Regions from separate parts of the Tepidibacter aestuarii genome, predicted to be linked through region 1. Evidence: predicted binding sites of a transcription regulator. Region 1 holds the regulator's gene; each other region holds the start of a gene.

Region 1 (5,892 bases):
ATGTCGATTTTAACTATGAGGTATCAAGAAGTCTTGCAGCTTGTGAAGGTGGGCTTTTAGTAGTAGATGCGGCTCAGGGGGTTGAGGCACAGACTCTTGCTAATGTGTATTTAGCAATAGATCAAGATCTTGAAATAGTACCGGTTATAAATAAAATAGACCTTCCAAGTGCTAGACCGGATGAGATTAAGGAAGAAATAGAGGATATAATCGGAATTGATGCATCTGAAGCTCCTTTAGTATCTGCAAAAGAAGGTCTTAATATAGAAGATGTACTTGAGGCTATAGTTAAAAACATACCTGCTCCAACAGGTGATAAAGATGCTCCTTTAAAGGCCTTAATATTTGATTCATACTATGACAGCTACAAAGGAGTGGTGGCATATATAAGAGTATTTGAGGGAACTCTTAAAAAAGGTATGAAAATAAGAATGATGAATACTAAAAAGACTTTTGAAGTTACAGAGGTCGGCGTTATGGCACCTGGACAAGTTCCTATTGATGAATTATGCGCAGGAGATGTAGGATATGTCGCAGCTAGTATAAAAGAGATAAGAAGCTGTCAAGTTGGAGATACTATAACAGATGATGAGAACCCAACAGATGAACATATGCCTGGTTACAAGAAAGCAACACCTATGGTTTATTGTGGTATTTACCCGGCAGAAGGAGAAAAGTATGAAGATATAAGAGATGCACTTGAAAAATTACAAGTAAACGATGCTGCACTTGAATTCGAGGCAGAAACATCAGCCGCTTTAGGATTTGGATTTAGATGTGGATTCTTAGGACTTCTTCATATGGAAATAATGCAAGAAAGATTAGATAGAGAATTTAACCTTAACATAATAACTACTGCTCCATCTGTTATATACAGAGTTACTAAGCATGATGGGGAAGTATTGATGATACAAAATCCAACTAACCTTCCTCCAGTTGCAGAAATACAAATGATGGAAGAACCGATTGTTACATCTAATATAATAGTTCCTAATGATTATGTAGGAGTTGTTATGGAGCTTGCACAAGAAAGACGTGGAGAAATGAAAAATATGGAGTATATAGATACAAGAAGGGTTATGCTTCATTATGAACTTCCGCTGAATGAGGTTATATATGATTTCTTTGACGCTTTAAAGTCTAGAACAAGAGGCTATGGATCTCTAGACTATGAATTCAAGGAATATAAACAAGCAACTTTGGTAAAATTAGATATACTTATAAATAAAGAACAAGTAGATGCACTATCTTTTATAGTACATGAAAGTACAGCATATAATAGAGGTAAGGTTATGTGCGAAAAATTAAAAGATGAAATACCAAGACATCAATTTGTAGTTCCAATACAAGCTTCTGTTGGAAATAAGGTTATTGCAAGAGAAACTGTAAGAGCACTTAGAAAAGATGTTTTAGCTAAGTGTTATGGTGGAGATATATCTCGTAAGAAGAAGTTACTTCAAAAGCAAAAAGAAGGTAAGAAGAGAATGAGACAAATAGGATCTGTAGAGGTTCCTCAAAAAGCATTTATGTCAGTACTGAAAATAGATTAACAATAACAAAGAGTCCTAAAATATTACTTTGTAGTATTTTAGGGCTTTAATATTAGGAGGAATTATATTGGAAAGAGGACTTTATGTACATGTACCTTTTTGTATAAAAAAGTGCAATTACTGTGATTTTAATTCTTTTAAATTAAACTATGAAGATAAAAAAAATTATATTAAAAGTATAATAACTGAAATGAAACTTTACTCTAAACAATTTGATAAAGATTGTTTTTCAACTGTATTCATAGGAGGAGGAACACCGAGTATCTTAGAAAATGAAGAACTTAAATTGTTAATAGACAATATACATAGTAATTTCAATATATCAGATGATGCTGAAATTAGTATTGAAGCTAATCCTGGGACTTTAACTAAAGAAAAATTAAATACGTTGTATTTATCTGGTGTCAATAGACTTAGTATGGGCCTTCAATCAAGTGATAAAAAACATTTAGCGTCCCTTGGAAGAATACATTCATATGAAGAATTTAAAGAAAACTTTGAGATAGCAAGAAAAATTGGATTTGAAAATATAAATGTAGACTTAATGTTTTCTCTTCCTGATCAAACTTTTGATCAGTGGAAACAAACTCTTAAAGATGTTATAGCTCTAAATCCATCTCATATATCTGCATATTCGCTTATAATAGAGGATGAGACTGTCTTTGGGACATTATATGATGAAGGAAAACTAGAACTGTTAGATGAAGAATTAGATTTGAAAATGTATTATTACACAAGAGATTATTTAAAAGAAAATGGATATAATCAATACGAAATTTCAAATTATGCAAAAGATAAAAAGGAATGTAAGCATAATATATTATACTGGAAGTGCGGTCAGTATTTAGGGCTTGGACCAGGATCTCACTCTTATTTAAATAAAGAGAGATTTTCAAACTACAAGGATATAAAAACATACTGTGAAAAACTAAAAGATTTTGAACTTCCTATAGAACATGTAGAAAAGCTTGATAAACAAGACATGATAGAAGAAAAAATATTTATGGGACTTAGGATGAATGAAGGTATAGACTTGAAAAAATTTAATAAAGAATTTGAAGTTGATTTTATGAAAATGTATAAAACTGAAATGGAATCTTTAAAAAATAAGAATCTTGTAAGGCTTGTTGGTTCTAGATTATGCCTTACAAATGAGGGAATAGATATAAGTAATAAAGTGTTTATAGAATTTTTGGAAAAGTAATCTTGACAAAATGAAATAATAGTGATATTTTAAATGCATAAGGTTTTTAGCACTCAGATGTGGTGAGTGCTAACAGCGAAGAGGTGATTCTTGTGAGTTTAACTGAAAGAAAAAGAAAGATACTTGAGGCAATAATAAGTGATTATATTGAGAATGCTGAAGCTGTAGGATCTAGGACCATATCAAAAAAGTATGAATTAGGAGTGAGTGCAGCTACAATACGAAATGAGATGTCTGATTTAGAAGAGATGGGTTACTTAATTCAGCCTCATACCTCTTCGGGTAGGGTACCATCTGAAAAGGGATATAAACTATATGTAAATAGCTTAATGAAGGAAGATGATTTAACAGATCCAGAAAGACAGTTTATAAAGAAGTCTATAATAAAAAATATGGGTGAAGTTAGATATTTATTAGAAGACACACTGAAACTTCTTTCTAAATTTACTAACTGTACGTCTGTGGCATTAACGCCAAAGGCTAGTGAAAGTAAGATAAAGCATTTGCAAATAGTATATGTTAGTGAAAATAGCATTTTACTCATTATAATAACTGATAAAGGTGCTGTTAAAAATACCTTGATAAAACATAATATGCAAATGAATCAAGAAAAAATTGATATAATCTCTAAAATGTTAAGCGAACATTTTATTGGAAAAACAATGAGTGATTTAGATGAAGACTTTATTAGGTATGTAAATTCTAAGATGCTAAATTATAATAAGGTTTTGGATAACATATTAGATGGGATATATTACAATTTATCTCAAACCGATGATTTAGAGATTTTGCTAAATGGAGTTACCAATATATTCAATTTTCCTGAATTTAATGATATAGTAAAGGCTAAGGCTTTTTTAAATCTATTAGAGGAAAAGCAGACTGTTGCAAATATATTGAACACCAAAGGTATAACTAAAGAACATCTTAATATAGTTATAGGTAGTGACAATTATGATGATATAATAAAAGACTGTAGCGTTATAACAGCTACTTGCGATATAGATGGTGTAGTTATAGGCAAAATAGGGATTATTGGACCTACTAGAATGGATTATTCAAAGATGTGTTCTATAGTCAACTGCGTAGGAGATGTGCTAAAAAATTCTATTAAGAAGAAATTGTAATATAGATTGTTAAGGGGTGAAAGTTTTGAAGGAAAAAGAAATGCCTGAAAATGAATTTGATCAAGAGGTTGAACAAGATGTTGAACAAGATGTTGAACAAACAGAGGAATCTTGTGAAAATATAGATTCTAAAGACAATGAATTACAAGAAGCTAAAGATTCACTACAAAGACTTCAAGCAGATTTTAATAATTATAGAAGAAGAGTAGAAAAGGAAAAAAGTGATATAAGCTTATTTGCAAATGAAAAGATAATAACAGAATTACTTCCAGTTATGGATAATATGCAAAGAGCTCTTGACTCTTCGGCTGATGATGAAAAAGAAAGTGGTATCTACAAAGGTGTAGAACTTGTGTTAAAACAATTAGTAGATACTTTAAATAAGTTTGGAGTAGAAGAAATACAAACAGATGAATGTGATTTTGATCCAAATTATCATTATGCTGTGCTTCAAGATGAAATAGAAGGTGTTGAGCCTAATAAGGTAGTAGATGTATTACAAAGAGGATATAAGTTTACAAATAAAGTTATAAGACCAGCAATGGTTAAAGTATCAAAATAGATATAAATGGAATTTAAAGGAGGATATATATATGAGTAAAGTAATTGGAATTGATTTAGGAACAACTAATTCATGTGTATCAGTGCTTGAGGGAGGAGAACCAACAGTTATAACTAATGCAGAAGGAATGAGAACTACTCCATCTATTGTAGCTTTTGGAAAAGATGGTGAAATAATAGTAGGAGAGCCTGCAAAAAGACAAGCTGTTACTAACCCTGAAAAAACTATAATGTCTATAAAAAGACATATGGGAACTGATTATAAGGTTAATATAGATGGAAAAGATTATAGCCCACAAGAAATTTCAGCTATGGTACTTCAAAAGTTAAAATCTGATGCAGAAGCACACTTAGGAGAAACTGTTAAAGAAGCTGTTATAACTGTTCCAGCTTATTTCACAGATGCTCAAAGACAAGCAACTAAGGATGCAGGTAGAATAGCGGGACTTGAAGTTAAGAGAATTATAAATGAGCCAACTGCTGCAGCTTTAGCATATGGTCTTGATAAAGCTAATGAAGATCAAAAGATATTAGTATTTGACTTAGGTGGAGGTACTTTCGATGTATCTATACTTGAAATTGGAGATGGAGCGTTTGAAGTTTTAGCTACTAACGGAAACAATCACCTAGGTGGAGATGACTTTGATGAAGTAGTAATCAACTATATAGCTGAGGAGTTCAAAAAACAAGAAGGTGTAGATTTAAGAGCTGATAAAATGAGTCTTCAAAGATTAAAAGAAGCTGCTGAAAAGGCTAAAAAAGAGCTTTCAAGTGTTATGACTACAAATATAAACTTGCCGTTCATAACTGCAACAGCTACTGGACCAAAACACTTAAATATGGATCTTTCAAGAGCTAAATTTGAAGAACTTTCATCTAAATTAGTAGAAGATACTATGGAGCCAACAAGAAAAGCATTAGCAGATGCTGGACTTAATCCATCGGATATAGATAAGGTATTATTAGTTGGAGGATCAACTCGTATACCAGCTGTTCAAGAAGGTATCAAGAAGTTTATAGGTAAAGAATCTCATAAAGGAATAAACCCAGATGAATGTGTATCTGTAGGAGCATCAATTCAAGGTGGAGTATTAACTGGAGAAGTTAAAGATTTATTACTTTTAGATGTTACTCCTTTATCTCTTGGAATTGAAACTTTAGGAGGCGTATTAACTAAGATAATAGAAAGAAACACTACTATACCAACTAAGAAATCTCAAGTATTCTCTACGGCTGCTGATAATCAAACTGCTGTTGATATTCACGTTCTTCAAGGTGAAAGATCTATGGCAACTGATAATACTACACTTGGAAGATTCCAATTAACAGATATTCCACCAGCACCAAGAGGAGTACCTCAAGTAGAAGTTACATTTGATATAGATGCAAATGGTATTGTTCATGTTTCAGCTAAGGATATGGGAACAGGTAAAGAGCAAAAGATAACTAT
Region 2 (5,892 bases), 1.8 Mb from region 1:
GAGATAGTTCTTATTGATATAAATAAAGAAAAGGCAGAGGGAGAAGCCATGGATTTAAATCATGGTGTATCTTTTGTAAAGCCGATGGAGATAAGAGTTGGAGATTACTCTGATTGTAAAGATGCAGATATTATAATAATTACAGCGGGTCCTAGTATACAACCTGGTGAAACTAGGCTTGATCTTGCTAATAAAAACAGTAAAATCATAGAGAATACAATGAAAGAAATAGTTAAATATACAGAAGATGCCTTAATCATAATAGCAACAAACCCTGTTGATGTACTAACTTATGTAGCAGTAAAAAGTGTAAATTATGACAAAAACAAAGTAATTGGTACAGGTACTGTGCTTGACAGCTCAAGATTTAGATATTTACTTAGCAATAAATTTAACATAGATACTAGAAATGTACATGGCTATATAATAGGAGAACACGGTGATAGTGAGGTTGCAGTTTGGAGTCTTACTAATGTAGCTGGATCTAGAATTGACAAATCCTGCCCTCTTTGTATAAATAGCTGTGATATTAATACTCAAAAAATATTTGAACAAGTAAGAGATGCAGGATATGAAATTCTAAAAAGAAAAGGTGTTACTCAATATGGAATATCACTAGCAACAAGAAGAATTGTAGAAGCTATACTTAGAAATGAGAACTCTGTTTTAACGGTCTCAAGTGTTCTAAATGGAGAGTACAGTCTTTCAGATGTTGCACTAAGTATTCCTACAATAGTAAATAGACACGGAGTTAGTAAGAAATTAGATCTTAATCTAGAAGATGAAGAAATGAATAACTTAAAAAAATCATCTGATAAGTTAAGAGGTATTTTAGATAGTATAAATTATTAATCAAATATAAGTATAGAAATAGCTTCTATTTCTATACTTATATTTTTCTTTTATCTAATTGTTAAAATATCATATTCATCAAACATTTTTAAACCAGTAAGAATTAATGCTAAAATAGATCCAAAATACCTTACTATTAAAATAGCTATCATTATAGCTATCTGGTACTTTATTGCTGTTAATGGTATTGCCCCACCTAAAATCTGTCCTGTCATCATTCCTGGCAAAGACACCAATCCTATTGTTTCTATAGACGCTATTGTAGGATTTACAGAAGATAAAACAGCATTTTTAAAATATGGTTTCAAAGCTTCTATCTTATTTCCACTAATACTTAAAAAATAATAATACTCTTCTTTATTTTCTCTTATACTATTGTGAAAATTGTTTATACATATAATATTACCGCTTAAATTATTACCTAATAACATTCCTGCAATAGTAATCATATATTGAGCATTAAACACATTCTCCGTTCTTATAACAAAAACATTAAAAAACATTAATACAATTATATTTGGAATTATAAATGATGAAAATAATGGAATGATGAACTTTTTTATATTCAAACCACAAGATTTAACTGTTGAAAAACTAGCAATAAATATCATAAAAACTAAATAAGAAAAATTTAAATAAGGATTATTAATATCAAAAAGGTATTGCAAAAACACCCCAACTAAAGTAAGCTGTATTACCATTCTGCCTATAGAAAAAAACATTTTTTTATTTATATTAATACCCAACTTATTGTTTATTAGAATAATTGGGATTATAAAAAAAACTAAGCTGGCTATAGATAAATAAGAAATTTCATGTACATTCATTATTTACCACTCCTCTATTCTGACGATATTATTTTCACTCCAAATATTATCATGTGAAACTATTAAAACTGTCTTATCCAGCTTTAAAACATAGTCTACTACTCTTTGCTTCATATCTTTATCAAGTCCAGAAGTTACTTCATCTAAAAGCCATACTTTTCTATCTAATAATATACATATAACAAGACCTAATCTTTGTCTTTCTCCGCCTGAAAGCTCTCTTGCTTCCTTTTTTATGATATCTTTTGGTAGATCAAAATAATTTGCAACATCTAAAAACTTCTCTTTAGTAATTTTTATATTCTTATTATGTTTATAAGAAAAGACCTCAACAATTAAGTCCCAAATATTTTGATTTCTTAATTCAACATCTTGACTTAAATAAGCTATGTTAGTTCTAAAATACACAAGATTATTCTTCTCTAATTTCCTAGAATCAAATAATATTTCTCCTGAGTTTATCTTGTGAAATCCCAAAAGTAATTTAAGTAATGTTGATTTTCCTTTACCTGAAGGAGATTTTAAAAGTATTTTTTCCCCGTCCATAACATCCATATTAAAATTTTCAAATATAACCTTATCATCAAATCTTAAATTTATATTTTTAAATTTAATCAACGTCATCACCCTTTTCTTCTATTTCCCCAAATAGTTCACCTGCTTTCTCTTTTGCTTCATCTAAAATTTCTTCTCCTAGTTTTGTTGTCGTATAAAACTTTATTATTCTCCCGTCAACATTTTCTTCTGTTTTTAATAATAGACCTTCTTTTTCCATTCTATTTAACATAGGATATAAGGTCCCTGGACTAGTCTTATATCCATGCTCTTGCAATTCTTCCATAATCCATGTTCCGTATATAGGCTTTTCTTTAGCATGATGAAGTATATGTATTTGCATAAAACCTAAAAACAATTTTCTTAATATCTTATCTTTCATTTTTCTCTCCTTGTATAATTCATTTCGATATCGAACTACGATATCGTTTTATGATATTATTGTATTAAAAAAAATATATAATGTCAATTAACTTTCGGATAAAATAATAAACTCCTTGAATAAAATTCAAGGAGTTTATTATTTTATCATATCTATTTCATTATCTTACACATGTTATTAGTAAACTCTACAGGATCTTCTATAGGAAGTCCTTCTATAAGAAGAGCTTGGTTGTAAAGTAATCCTGTATATAACTTAAACTTATCTTTGTCATTTTCATAAGCATCTTTTAAAGATTTAAATATATCGTGATTTACATTTATCTCTAATACCTTATCCGCTTTTACACCTTGGCTCTCAGGCATAGCATTTAGTATTTTTTCCATTTCTATACTAAGATCCCCTTCATTTGATAAGCATACAGGATGCTTCTTAAGTCTCTTAGATGCTTTAACATACTTAACCTTATCAGCTAAAGATTCTTTCATAAAGTTAAATAAATCTTTGTTTTCATTCTCATCAACTGAAGTTTCACTATCATCTGATTCTATTCCTAAATCTTTACTAGATACAGACTTGAACTCTTTTTCTTTATAATTCATAAGAACTCTTATAGCAAATTCATCTACATCATCTGTAAAGTAAAGTATTTCATATCCTTTATCCTTTATAAGATCAGTTTGTGGTAGTTTATCAATTCTATCAATAGACTCTCCAGCAGCATAGTATATATACTTTTGATCCTCAGGCATTCTAGATACATATTCATCTAAAGTAACCATCTTCTTCTCTTTTGATGAATAGAACATAAGTAAATCTTGAAGTACTTCTTTATTAGCTCCAAAATCACTATAAACCCCATACTTTAAGTGTCTTCCAAATGATTCATAGAACTTCTCATACTTTTCTCTTTCATTCTTTAATAAGTTCTTTAACTCATTCTTTATTTTATTCTTTATATTCTTAGCAATAGACTTTAATTGTCTATCATGTTGTAGTATTTCTCTTGATATATTTAAAGATAAATCTTCAGAGTCTACTATACCTTTTACAAATCCAAAATAATCTGGAAGTAAATCAGAGCATTTTTCCATAATCATAACTCCGCTCGAATAAAGCTCTAAACCTTTTTCATACTCTTTAGTATAAAAATCAAATGGAGTTTTCTCTGGAATATATAAGATAGCATTATATCTTATCATACCATCAACACTAAGGTGAACATGCTTTAGAGGCTTATCAAATCCATAATGCTTTTCTGCATAAAAGTTTTGATAGTCTTCATCTTTAAGCTCATTCTTATTCTTTCTCCATATAGGAACCATGCTATTTATAGTTTCTTCTTGTACAACGTCTTCGAATTCACCTTCAGTTCCTTCTTTAGGCTTTTTAGTAGTTACATCCATCTTAATTGGGTATCTTATAAAATCAGAGTATTTCTTGATTATAGATCTTATTGTATACTCTTCTAAATACTTATCAAAATCTTCATCTTCTGTATTTTCTTTTATCTTAAGTGTAATTTCTGTTCCTACACTATCTTTAGTACATTCTTCTATAGTGTAACCTTCCACCCCTTTAGACTCCCACTTATAAGCTTCATCAGACCCAAAAGATTTACTTACAACAGTTACACTATCAGCTACTAAAAATGCTGAGTAAAAACCTACTCCAAATTGACCTATTATATCATGTCCATCTTTTATTTCATTATCCTTTTTGAACTGTAATGATCCACTCTTAGCTATAACCCCTAGATTATTTTCAAGTTCATCTTTATCCATTCCAATACCAGTATCTGATATTTTAACTACTCTATTGTCCTTGTCAACATCTATGCTTATATAGTAGTCGCCTTTATTAAATGTTATATTATCATCAGTCAATGCCTTGTAGTATATCTTATCTATAGCATCACTCGAATTCGAAATAAGCTCTCTTAAAAAAATCTCCCTGTGAGTATAAATTGAGTTGATCATAAGATCTAGTAATCTCTTAGATTCTGCTTTGAATTGTTTAGTTTCCAAATTTATCTCTCCTTTCACCCTTATGTATATAATCATTTTGTTAGCACTCTAAGTTGTCGAGTGATAACTCCTATCTTTTATATATCATATTTGAATTTTTATGTCAATATTATAGCGGCGGAATTCATCAAAATTCCGTCGCTATATAATTAATAACTTTTAATCTTTCATCTTATAAACTATAATCCCAACTATAGGTATAAGTACTCCCCCTATAATTCCAAATGCCGTTGCTATTCCAAAACTTTGAGCCATCAATCCAACAATCGGGAATAATACTAGCATAAATATGCTAAAACATACAGAATCAAATGATAGTATAGTTGCTCTATATTGTGATGGGATTAAAGAGTTTATATAATCACTAAAAATAGGTATCGTAAATCCACTTATCATACAAGATAATAAAAAGATTATAATAGAAAAATATCCTTTAAATACTGAGAATCCAATTAGTATAAAAATATTTGCAATACAAAGCATTGTAATAATAGTTTTCTTATTTAATCTTTTCTCTACAACATAAGCATACTTAGAGCTTATAGCTCCTAATACATTGGTTACTCCATAGATAATAGCTATTGAAGTTCTAGATATACTCATATTCTCAAAGTGCTTTTGACAATAAAAGTATACTGTAGTATCTATCGTAGATATAAAAGCGTAAAATAAAATCAAATATAGAGCTATTTTTCTTTCCTTTAATATCTTAAAGCTTTCTTTTAATTGATGTATAAATACATTTTCATTGTGACTCTTATGCTCTATATTAGGTTCAACATAAAATGTCGCACTACTTAATGCAAATATATCTATAAACAAGGCTAAACCATACGCATACACAAATCTAAAGTCAGAAAGTATTCCTCCAAGTAATATAGCCAATCCTCTTGCGATTTCCATGTAAAAGGATATTGATCCGTACGTCTTTTTGTATTCACCTTCTTTATTCAAAAGCTTCATGCTATCGTATATTATAGATTCTGCTGCTCCAGAATGTAGGTTATACGATAAAGCTGAAAATACAAAACTAAAAGCATACCCAGTAAAACTATCTGAACAAATCATAAGAACTGTTGATATAAAGCTAAAAATTCTACTTATTATAATACTTGTTTTTCGTCCATATATATCTGCAATAGCTCCAGTTGGAATTTCACATAAAAAGCTAGTTAAATGAAATATAGATTCTAATAAACCTATTTCTACCAAGGTAAGTCCTTTGAAGCTTAGGTATAGTACCCAAATA
Region 3 (5,892 bases), 1.6 Mb from region 1:
TCTAAATTTGTTCCAGGCACAGGTACTCCTGTAGACAGTGGATTTGACATTGAAGAAACTAAGACTGTTCTAAAAGAAATATTAGAATCTAAGTTAGTTAAATCTATAGACTTTGTAGAATTCAATCCCAATTTAGATAATAATAATAAAACTTTACACTTAGCTGTAGACTTAATAGACTTTATGTTTGAAAACTTAAACTATTAAATCCATTAGGGATGCTATATCTGCATCCCTAATATACATATATCATCTTCATACTCTTGATCGCCTTTAAATAATACCAACTCTTCATTTATACCCTCTATAATCTCATGTATATTTTTATCTGATCTACTATTTATTATTTCAAAAACTCTATTATTAAATTCAATCCCAGAATTATTTTTAGTTTCCATTAATCCATCTGTATAAAATAAAATTTTATCGCCTTGTTTTAATTTAGTTTTATGCGATTTAAATTCTAATCCATCAAATACCCCTAACATCATTCCTTCACTTTCTTTAATCTCAATAACCTCCTTATCCCTTATAATCAATGGATAAGGATGAGAACATCTTATATATGTAAACTCTCTAGTCTTGTTATTATATACTCCATAAAAAGCTGTAAGATACATGTTCTCTGCTACATTTAATATTTTGTTATTTATATTCTCCATAAGCTTATCAGGTGTGTACAAAAGATCTTTACTAGTTTCAAGTATAGCCTTTACCATTGTAGTTATCATAGCAGCAGCTATTCCATGTCCAGATATATCACTTATAAATATGCCTACATTATCCTCATCTATATTTATAAAATCATATAAATCTCCCCCAACCTCATACAAAGGTTTGTAAACTGCCGTTAATTTTACCCCATTATATATAGGGGTTTTATATGGTATAAGACTCTGTTGAACATTTCTAGCAATAGATAATTCCTTTTTTATCTTATCATTATACTTTTGTATAATCTTATTATTTCTTTCAAGCTCTAATTTGCTGTTTTCAATCTCAGTTACATCGTCTAATATTACAAGTACCATATCCTCATCATTATAAGTCATATACTTTGTTGTAAACTGAAGATGTTTGTTTATAGAACTATCTTTGATATAGAAATCTCTATTCATAACCTGCTTCAAAGTATTTTTTTTATCTTGAAATGCCCTATTTATAGCCGTTCTTACACAGCACTTTCCACAGTTCGAAGTATTACCACATTCCTCACCTTCTTCAACAGTATAAATGCATCCTATAACATTACCACATAACCCATTTAATATTTCAACATCGCGTTTATTAAACAATACCTTGAATGTATCGTTAAACTCTTGTATTCTTACATTCTTATCAACCAAAAATATACCCGAAGTTATATTTTCAAATAAATTATTTAAAAAAGCATTAGACTCTTTCAGCTGATTTATAGATAATTTCATTCCTATCACCCCTAATAATTATCATAGCTTATTTTAACATAAAAAAGAATCTTTATTGTAAAGATTCTTAATGTAGACTTTTTTGCAATTCTTAACTTATTCTCCTACCCTTATAAGTCTTTTCATTTCTTTTTTTAGTATATTCAAAATTTAAGATCTACACTTAAAAAATAAATGGTATTTTAATACCATTTATTTTTCTCTCAACAATAAACTTTATCAAAAATAAAAAGAAGACCAAAAGGTCTTCTTTAATTACATCATTGGCATTCCGCCACCCATTCCACCTGGCATAGCTGGAACAGCATCATCTGACTTAATATCAACAACAGCAGCTTCTGTTGTTAAGAATACAGCAGCTACAGATGCTGCATTTTGAAGTGCTGATCTTGTAACCTTAGTAGGGTCAACAATTCCAGCCTCTATCATGTTTATATAAGTTTCATTAAGAGCATCAAATCCGATTTCAACATCAGAGTTTTTAACATTCTCAACTATAACTGCTCCTTCAAGTCCACAGTTAGTAGCAATTTGCTTTAATGGCTCTTCAAGTGCTTTTCTTATTATCTTAGCACCTATCTTTTGTTCTCCTTCAAGAGTTTCAATTAATTCTTCAACCGCAGGTATAACACTAACAAGTGCAGTTCCTCCACCTGATACTATACCTTCTTCAACAGCTGCTCTTGTAGCATTAAGAGCATCTTCTATTCTAAGCTTTCTTTCTTTAAGCTCAGTTTCAGTAGCAGCTCCAACCTTGATTACAGCTACTCCTCCAGCAAGCTTTGCAAGTCTTTCTTGTAATTTTTCTTTATCAAATTCAGAAGATGTTTCTTCTATTTGAACCTTTATTTGATTTACTCTGTCTTTAATTTCTAATTCATTACCAGCTCCATCTACTATTGTAGTAGTTTCCTTAGTTACCTTAACAGTAGCTGCTCTACCTAACATAGATAACTCAGCTTCTTTTAAATCAAGTCCCACTTCTTCAGATATAACTTGACCACCAGTAAGAACTGCTATATCTTGAAGCATAGCCTTTCTTCTATCTCCAAAACCAGGAGCCTTAACAGCTACAACTTCGAATGTTCCTCTTAACTTATTAACTACTAAAGTAGCAAGAGCCTCGCCCTCTACATCTTCAGCCACTATAAGAAGCTTTTTACCTTGTTGTACTATTTGCTCAAGCACTGGTAATATTTCTTGAATATTGTTTATCTTCTTATCTGTAATTAATATATATGGATTATCTAAAACAGATTCCATCTTCTCAACATCTGTTACCATGTAAGGAGATAAATATCCTCTGTCAAATTGCATACCTTCAACTGCATCAAGCTCTGTTAACATAGTCTTAGATTCTTCAACAGTTATAACTCCATCTTTACCTACTGTTTCCATAGCATCAGCTATAAGCTTACCTACTTCTTCATCTCCTGCAGAAATAGCCGCAACTTGAGCTATAGATTCTTTATTTTCTACATGTCTTGAAGTTTCTTGTAGTTTTGAAACAGAAATTTCTACAGCCTTTTGTATTCCTTTTCTAAGAAGTATAGGATTAGATCCTGCCGCTACATTCTTTAATCCTTCTCTCATTATAGCTTGAGCTAAAACCGTAGCTGTAGTAGTTCCATCCCCTGCTACATCATTAGTTTTAGTAGCAACTTCTTTAACAAGTTGTGCTCCCATGTTTTCATAAGCATCTTCAAGTTCTATTTCTTTAGCTATAGTTACACCGTCATTAGTTATAAGTGGTGATCCGAATTTTTTATCTAATATAACGTTTCTTCCCTTTGGTCCTAACGTAACTTTTACAGTATCTGCAAGTTTGTTAACTCCTTTTTCTAATGAACGTCTTGCTTGTTCAGCAAATTTAATTTCTTTAGCCATTTAAAACCCCTCCTAATTATGTATAATTTTTAATCTATTCTACAACCGCTAATATATCACTTTGTCTTAAGATAGTATACTCTTCGCCTTCTAACTTAATCTCTGTTCCAGCATATTTAGAGAATATAACCTTATCTCCAACCTTAACTTCCATTTTAATTTCTTTACCATCTACAACTCCACCAGGTCCTACTTCTACAACCTCAGCCATTTGTGGTTGCTCTTTCGCACTTCCTGGTAAAACTATACCACTTTTAGTTTTTTCTTCTGCTTCTAATTTCTTTATAACTACTCTATCAGCTAGTGGCTTGATTTTCATTATAACCCCTCCTCGTAATATGCATTGTATTATTTTCCTTTTAGCACTCACTCAACTCGAGTGCTAATTATAATTATAATATATCTAATTTGCAATGATTTTTCAAGAGTTTTCAGTAAGTATTTATTTACTTTTTTCACCGATTTTCGTAATTATATTGTAGCATTGTGTTTATAAATAAAATAATGCTTATTAAAATGTCATTAAATCATACATATTTTAATAAGCATTATTATTATCAGTTAATATTATTAAATGAATTTTCTATAGAACAGCAGAGAATAATCTCGCAGCTGATTCTTTTATTTTTTGGACTACAGATCTATTAATATAATCTTCATACTTTATCTCTTCACTATTTTCTATATCCTCCATAAAGTCCTTCTCAAGCCTTTTAGTGACCTTCTCATCATATATGAATCCATTTACTTCAAAGTTAATCATAAAGCTTCTAAGATCCATATTGGCACTTCCTACAGAACATATATCATCATCTATTATCAATATTTTTGAATGCATAAATCCTTTTTCATATAAATATACTTTTCCTCCTGTTTTTAATATTTCTTTGAAATACGAAGATGATGCTAAATGAACTATCTTATGATCCGCTATTCTTGGAAATATTATTCTTACATCAACACCACTTAAAGCTGCTGTTTTTAAAGCCATCAATACACTCTCATCAGGTATAAAATAAGGCGTTTGTATATATATTCTATTTTTTGCCTTTGATATAGCACTAAAATAAGCTTGATGTATTACCTCCCAGTCTGAATCAGGACCACTAGCAGCTATTTGAACTATACTATCTCCCTTATAAGATATAGATGGAAAATACTCTCCATCGAATATTCTATTTTTAGTTGCAAAATACCAATCTAGTAAAAATGTAAGCTGTAACATATAAACCGATTCACCTTTTATCTTCATATGTGTATCTCTCCAGAATCCGAATCTCTTATTTTTTCCTAAGTATTCGTCTCCTATATTTATACCTCCTGTATATGCTATCTTTCCATCTATTACAGCTATCTTTCTATGGTTTCTATAGTTTAATCTTCTATTTATAAAAGGAATTTTCGATTTTAAAAATGGATATATTTCTATATTGTGCTCCCTCATATCATCGAAAAACTTTCTATCAAACCAAAGTCTCCAACAGCCTACATCATCGTAAAGTATTCTAACCTTTACTCCCTCATCTGCCTTTTTTATTAATATGTTTTTTATTTTATTCCCTATATCTGAATTTTTTATGATGTAGTACTCCATGTGTATATGGTGCTTTGCCTTTCTTAAATCTCTTATCATCTCATCAAACTTTTGATTTCCGTTTGTTAATATCTTTATATCGTTGTTGAGTGTAAATGGAATTCTTCCAGTGTTCAGTAACAAACTCATAACTCTTTTTGAATTATCCATACTGCTATCATTAAATATAATATTATCAACTATAGCTTGCTTTTCTACAAACAATAGATTGTCAAATTCTTTTATATTACTGAATAAATGACTAACCTTTATATCTGAAAATATCTTCTGAGTCTTAAATATCTTCTTACGCCTCACATTTTGACCACAGAGTATATATATTATCAAACCACCTATTGGAAATACTGCAAAGATTAAAAGCCAAGCTATTGTCTTAGAAGGATTTCTATTCTCTAAGAATATTACTAACGATACTAACACTGTAGATACGGTAAATAATATTCCAAGTGCCCACATTATAGTGTCTATTATGTCAATCACCTCCTATTTTCTTCCTATACTAAGCTCCCTTGCATAGTAAAATAGATATTGTTGAGCAAACCCAGATAGATTTGAAAATTTATTTATTCCATATTCTCTTATTTTCTTTAAGCTAAGATTCTCGTCTACATAAAATTCTTCCATAACTCTTTTTACCCATACATCTACAGGAAATGTATCATACTTTTCCATAGAAAATAACATTATGCAATCTGCAACCTTGGGGCCCACTCCACAAAATTGTAAAAGTCCCTTCTTACACATATCGGTATTTAAGTTTTTGTATTTATATATATCTTCGTTATCAGTATTTATTATAAAAGTTGTATCCTTTATATATTGGTCTCTAAATCCAGTTCCACATTTTCTTATCTGCTCTTGTGTCAATGAATTCATCTTTTCAATAGATGGAAAAGCATAATACTTTTTACCTTTATATTCTCCTATATATTCTCCATGATTCATAGATAAATTTTCTATTGCTCTTTTTATCATAGATATCCT
Region 4 (5,892 bases), 1.3 Mb from region 1:
TTGAATGCATCATAAAACTTTAAAAGTATAGATTTACCGTTTTCTAAAAGGTAAGATACTGTTGTTTTTCCATCGACAATTAAGTAGTAGTATTCAAGATTAAAGTCTGTATTTAATATATATTCCCCTTTTAGATAAAAATGAAGTTGAGCGTGTTTTAATAAATCTTCATCAAATATAGTTTCTAAATTATGCTTAGTAATATAATTGTTTAAAAGGTCATTATTTAAAATTTTTTTCATAAAACCTCCTAAAAATGACATATGTCATGTATCGATTAATATAAATAAGTTATCATATTTATAAATTATTGTAAAGCAAAGGAGGACGTTATATATGTATAAAAACTTAGCTATTATAAATGGCGTTATACTTGCTATAATGGTTTTTTTTAATGGCATGCTAGCGAATATAACAGGACCTTATATGAGTACTTTAATATTTAATGTAATAGCATTTATATTTATTATAACTATATCTATAATAAAGAAAAATAGACTTCCAAATATAAAGGAAGTACCGCTTATACTTTTCTTACCAGGAATATTAGGTGTTATAACTATACTTTTAAACAATATAAGTATACCTCAAATAGGAATAACACTTGCTATAGGAGTGAGTTTATTTGGTCAACTTGTAATGTCTAGTTTCGTGGAGCATTTTGGATTGTTTGGAATGCCAGTCAATAGGATTAAGAAAGAAAAAATATTAGGATTTTCGATAATCTCACTTGGAATAATAGTTATGATTATTATGTAAGGAGGAGTAAGATGATATATATATTATTATCGTTTCTAGCTGGAATAACAATAGTTATAAATATGATGTTAAATGGAAAGCTTGCTAAAAGAGAAGGCATGATAAATGGAGTTATTATAAACTATTTAATGGGTATAATATCTTCTATTATATTGTGTGGTATTATGATGGAGTCTATCCCATCTTTCTTGAATATAAAATCTATTCCACTACCATATTTTATAGGAGGTTTTATAGGAGTTTTAACAACATATATGTCTAATATTATAGTTCCTAAAATACCAGCGGTTTATATAGTTATACTTCGATTTATAGGACAAATACTTACAAGTGCTATTATAGATTATATATACTTGGATATTTTTTCTAAAGGGAAGGTAATCGGTGGAGCTATATTTCTTATAGGACTTATATTGAATGCAAAAGCTGATAACAATTATGAACTAGGGAATCTTAGATTAAGCTAGAATGTTAAAGCGTGTTAAATTATTCAAAAAGATAAAAACTATAAAAAATTTTAATGCTATGATTAAAAAACTAACTATATTAGGAGGCTTATTATGAAGTACGAGATTATAATATTTGATGCAGATGAGACTTTATTTGATTTTAAGAAATCTGAGAGAGAGGCTCTTAAAAATACTATACTAGAATTTGATATAGAATATGATGAAAATCATCATTTAAAAGTATATAAGGAAATAAATACGGCTATATGGAAAGAGCTTGAGGATGGACTTATTACTCAGAAAAAATTAAAAGCTGAAAGGTTTAAAAGACTATCAGATAAATTAAAAGTTGAATTTAATGAATTTGAATTTGCTAAATCATATATGAAACATTTATCTTTTGGATCATTTTTATATGATGATAGCATAGACCTTGTAGAAAGTCTGAATAAAGATTATAGACTTACTATAATAACCAACGGTCTTAAAGATGTCCAAGATAATAGAATAAGGAAATCTATTATAGCAAAATACTTTGAGGATATAGTAGTATCAGAGGAGGTTGAGGTATCAAAGCCTGATCCGAAAATATTTGAACATGCTTTAAACAATATAAAGCATACTGATAAGAGCAAGGTTTTAATAGTAGGAGATAGTTTAACATCTGATATACAAGGAGGAATAAATTTCGGTATAGATACATGTTGGTTTAATCCTAATAAGGTTATAAATAAAACTAAAATAAAACCTACTTATGAGATTTCTAATTTAATAGAGCTTAAGGATATACTTGAACAATAGATACTAATTCGTATTTAGTAGTAGATTTCATAAAATAAGGCTATTGGAATTTTCCAATAGCCTTATTTTATATATTTATATAAATAAATTAAAACATACTCTTACTCAATTTCTATTTTATATCTATTTTCAATAATTTCTGTTTTGGGGGCGGTAATTTTAAGAATACCATTTTCAAGTTTTGCAGTTATACTATCTCTTTTAACATCTTTTAAATAGACAGATCTTCTCATCTCACTTGATCTTCTTTCTTTGTGAATATAGTTACCTTTTTCTTCGTTGATTTGTTCATCTTTTTGAACAGATATTAATAGTCTATTGTCATTATAATCTACATTTATTTCTTCTTTTTTTAATCCAGGAACTTCAGCTTCAATCAAATATTCTTTACTAGTTTCCTTGACATCCATTTTAAATGTATCATCTTGAAGATTTCTTACTGGAAAATAAGCATCATTAAAAAAGTCATCAATTATGTTATAGAAATCAACAAAATTACCATTTCTTTTTTGAACAGAATTACGATTAAAAGGTGTTAATCCAAACATATTAATTCCTCCTTTAAATTCAATTTTATTTGCTAGCACTCTGATTAAGTGAGTGCTAATTTAACTATATTATAAAAATACCAAATTAATTTGTCAAGAGGAAATAAAAAATTATAATAATAAATAAAAATAATTTAATTAATATAAAGTGGTTTATTTGTATTTTATACTTATCTTGTATATATTATTTTATATCCATATAATATAATTAAAAAAGCATGTACTTTTTAGGTATATACTATCTAAAATGGTAGTTATGAGGTAATCATGCCAATATTAGATACGATGCACAAATGGGTAAGAGAAAATGAATAGGAGTGAAAATATGAACAAATATCCAGAACCTACTGTTGGCGCTGTGATTTTCAATCCAGAGGGAAAAATCCTTCTTTGCAAATCAAATAAATGGAATGACCAGTATGTGATACCTGGTGGACATATTGAACTAGGTGAGAAAATGGAAGATGCTTTAAAAAGAGAAATATTAGAAGAAACTGGACTACATATATATGATATTAAACTAATTAGTTTGAAAGAAAGTGTATATAGTGATACATTCCATGAGAAAAAACATTTCATATTCATTGATTATCAATGCAAAACAGACTCAATCAATGTCCAGTTAAATGATGAGGCAGATGCTTATGAATGGGTAGATTTAGAAGAAATTGAGAATTATGATTTAGGTGGATTTGTAAAGGAGTTATTGCTTAAATTGAAGAATAAGAAACAAGCAATAAATAATGTAGACATATTTTATAATTATTAAGTGATGACAAAGAAATCAAAATAAATGGATCTTGAGAAAAATATGAGAACAGGAGGAGGACTATGGAATCAAATAGTTTATTATGCGAAACAAGGACTTATACACAAATATCTTATACACATAATCATTTGTATGCTCAGTTGATACTGCCACTACAGGGCAGTTTATCTATAAAAACAGATAATCATGAACTAAACTTAGATGAAAAACATTTGTTTTTTCTTCCACCTAAATGTTCTCATTCGTTCCACTCTGATAATATAAATAAGTTTTTAGTACTTGATATTCCAAGAAAAATCAACCTAGCTCCATCAAGAGATATATTTAAACATGAACTGCATCAGGTTATTGATGATAGATGGAAAGCTATAAGATATCTTTTGCAAGAAGAAACACAAAGGTCAAACAAAAGAGGTTTAGGAGATTTAGTAAACTATGCATGTAGTTTTCTAACAGAGGAATTAAAACCAATTTCTATACAGTATATCCATAAAAATCTTGAGAAACCTATATCACTTCAAGAATTGGCAGCAATTGAAAATTTTAATATATCTTACTATATTGAATGGTTCAACAAAAAAACTGGTATGACACCAAATGCATATATTCAAAAACTAAGACTAGAAAAAGCTAAAGAATATTTAGTGGGTACAGAATTAAGTTTACTTATGATTTCGCAACTTGTTGGATATGAGCAACAGTCATCACTCACGAGATTATTTAAAAATCATGAATCTATATCACCAAGTGATTATCGAAAAATATACCGAGAAATGGGTAAAATATCCCCAGTTTAAGAAAAGAATTTTATTCCTATATATTTTATTATAATTATAAGAACTTATATTTCAAAGTTTGTAATCTATGTAAATATTTTAGGAGGAGAAAGTTATGAAACAGTCTAATATAACAGGACAGTTATTAGTACTAATGGCAGCGATATTATGGGGAACAACAGGTTCTGCACAGGCTTTTGCTCCAGAAAATGCGAACCCAATTGTAATTGGTGCAATTCGTATGGCAATAGGTGGAACCGTTTTGTTTTTTATGGCAATAATAAAGGGTTCATTTAAAACTAAACTAGAACTAAATAAAAAATTACTACTAATGGCATCTATATGTATGGCTTTTTATCAACCACTTTTCTTTTCTGGGGTATCAAGAACAGGTGTTGCACTTGGTACTGTTTTAGCAATAGGAAGTGCACCTGTTTTCTCAGGTATTATTGAATATTTTATGGGGAAGAATCTTAGTAGAAGATGGATTATAGCCACCATAGTATCTATTGTTGGATGCGTTTTGCTTTTTAGTGGGCAAGATTCTATGAATATGAATATATTTGGTTCAATTTTATCATTAGGCGCGGGGTTATCGTATGCAGTATATGTAAGGGTATCTCAAAAATTATTTCTAGATTCACCGAGAGATTCAGTTAATGGATTGGTATTTTTGATAAGTGCAGCTATGTTATCGCCAATTTTATTTATGAATGACTTAAGTTGGGCAGTAACAACACGTGGAATTATGGTAACACTACATTTGGGAATAGTGACAACAGCTTTAGCGTATACCCTATTTGCATATGGGCTTATTAATATATCAACTCCTGAAGCGGTTACCTTAACACTAGCAGAACCACTTACAGCAGCTATACTTGGAGTTGTGGTTTTTAATGAAAAACTAACAGTTATTTCTATAATAGGTGTTTTACTTTTATTCTGTGGACTAATTGTAAATTCTTATTCTGAAAAGATAAATGATGAAAATAAAGAATAAGAAAATTGTTGAAGGAGGATATTATTATGGTTACTTTTGAAAATTTTATAAAATTGGACATTAGAGTTGGCGAAATTACAGAAGTAGAGTTTTTCGAAAAAGCAAAGAAACCGGCTTATAAATTATGGGTTGACTTTGGTAATGAAATTGGAATAAAGAAATCAAGTGCTCAAATTACTGAATGCTACAAAAAAGAAGAACTCATAGGCAAGCAAGTATTAGGAGTGGTAAACTTTCCACCAAGACAAATTGCTGATTTTATGTCGGAGGTATTAGTATTAGGAGTTTATGGTACACAAGGAGTGGTATTAATTCAACCAGAACAGCCTGTTAAAAATGGTGATAGATTAGGTTAATTCATAATTTTTATATATTACTAGTATAATTACTTTAGAAGAATAAATAAACCCACGATTTTTTTAATCGTGGGTTTATTAATAAATTAAAGCTATTAACAGACTTTTTTAGCTTTTTCAGGATATTTAGACTTAAGAATAAATGTACTTATAAATCCTCCTATTAGAGCTGGTAAAATCCATCCAAATCCAAGTGATGCAAAAGGCATTTTAGAAGCTAAAGTATTTAAAAGACCTAGCTTTATATTCAATACACCGAGACCATCGTTAAGACTTATTAAAAATGAACCTAGAACTGCCCCAGGATAAGAAGATGGAGGCATGAACTCATCTATAGAAGCCATTATTATAAGTACTATAGCAACTGGATATACAGTTACCAAAAGTGGAACGGCTATAGAAACTATTGAGTCAACTCCAATACATGCGAAAAC

The links. Region 1 encodes HrcA, which represses chaperone genes, less so after heat shock. Its sites were predicted from a motif close to TTAGCACTCNNNNNNNNNGAGTGCTAA; they were not measured.
Region 2: htpG (molecular chaperone HtpG) is a predicted target of HrcA. The motif match lies at 4,684-4,710, and genes of this name have one in related genera.
Region 3: groES (co-chaperone GroES) is a predicted target of HrcA. The motif match lies at 3,674-3,700, and genes of this name have one in related genera.
Region 4: M2214_RS17780 (Hsp20/alpha crystallin family protein) is a predicted target of HrcA. The motif match lies at 2,590-2,616, and genes of this name have one in related genera.

Annotation. Positions count from the first base shown of each region.
Region 1 covers NZ_OW235315.1:2,256,398-2,262,289, reverse strand. The annotation lists gene lepA (translation elongation factor 4) at 1-1,550, shown strand, start outside; gene hemW (radical SAM family heme chaperone HemW) at 1,618-2,754, shown strand; gene hrcA (heat-inducible transcriptional repressor HrcA) at 2,847-3,881, shown strand; gene grpE (nucleotide exchange factor GrpE) at 3,898-4,443, shown strand; gene dnaK (molecular chaperone DnaK) at 4,475-5,892, shown strand, end outside.
Region 2 covers NZ_OW235315.1:444,240-450,131, reverse strand. The annotation lists gene M2214_RS02160 (L-lactate dehydrogenase) at 1-852, shown strand, start outside; gene M2214_RS02155 (ABC transporter permease) at 903-1,679, opposite strand; gene M2214_RS02150 (ABC transporter ATP-binding protein) at 1,683-2,297, opposite strand; gene M2214_RS02145 (PadR family transcriptional regulator) at 2,290-2,616, opposite strand; gene htpG (molecular chaperone HtpG) at 2,769-4,643, opposite strand; gene M2214_RS02135 (MFS transporter) at 4,803-5,892, opposite strand, start outside.
Region 3 covers NZ_OW235315.1:211,108-216,999, reverse strand. The annotation lists gene rocF (arginase) at 1-207, shown strand, start outside; gene M2214_RS01070 (SpoIIE family protein phosphatase) at 222-1,427, opposite strand; gene groL (chaperonin GroEL) at 1,683-3,314, opposite strand; gene groES (co-chaperone GroES) at 3,349-3,633, opposite strand; gene cls (cardiolipin synthase) at 3,898-5,388, opposite strand; gene M2214_RS01050 (DNA-3-methyladenine glycosylase family protein) at 5,392-5,892, opposite strand, start outside.
Region 4 covers NZ_OW235315.1:3,598,369-3,604,260, forward strand. The annotation lists gene M2214_RS17760 (Crp/Fnr family transcriptional regulator) at 1-242, opposite strand, end outside; gene M2214_RS17765 (DMT family transporter) at 337-759, shown strand; gene M2214_RS17770 (DMT family transporter) at 771-1,226, shown strand; gene M2214_RS17775 (YjjG family noncanonical pyrimidine nucleotidase) at 1,320-2,009, shown strand; gene M2214_RS17780 (Hsp20/alpha crystallin family protein) at 2,111-2,557, opposite strand; gene M2214_RS17785 (NUDIX domain-containing protein) at 2,883-3,326, shown strand; gene M2214_RS17790 (helix-turn-helix domain-containing protein) at 3,389-4,123, shown strand; gene M2214_RS17795 (DMT family transporter) at 4,218-5,102, shown strand; gene M2214_RS17800 (tRNA-binding protein) at 5,129-5,458, shown strand; gene brnQ (branched-chain amino acid transport system II carrier protein) at 5,554-5,892, opposite strand, start outside.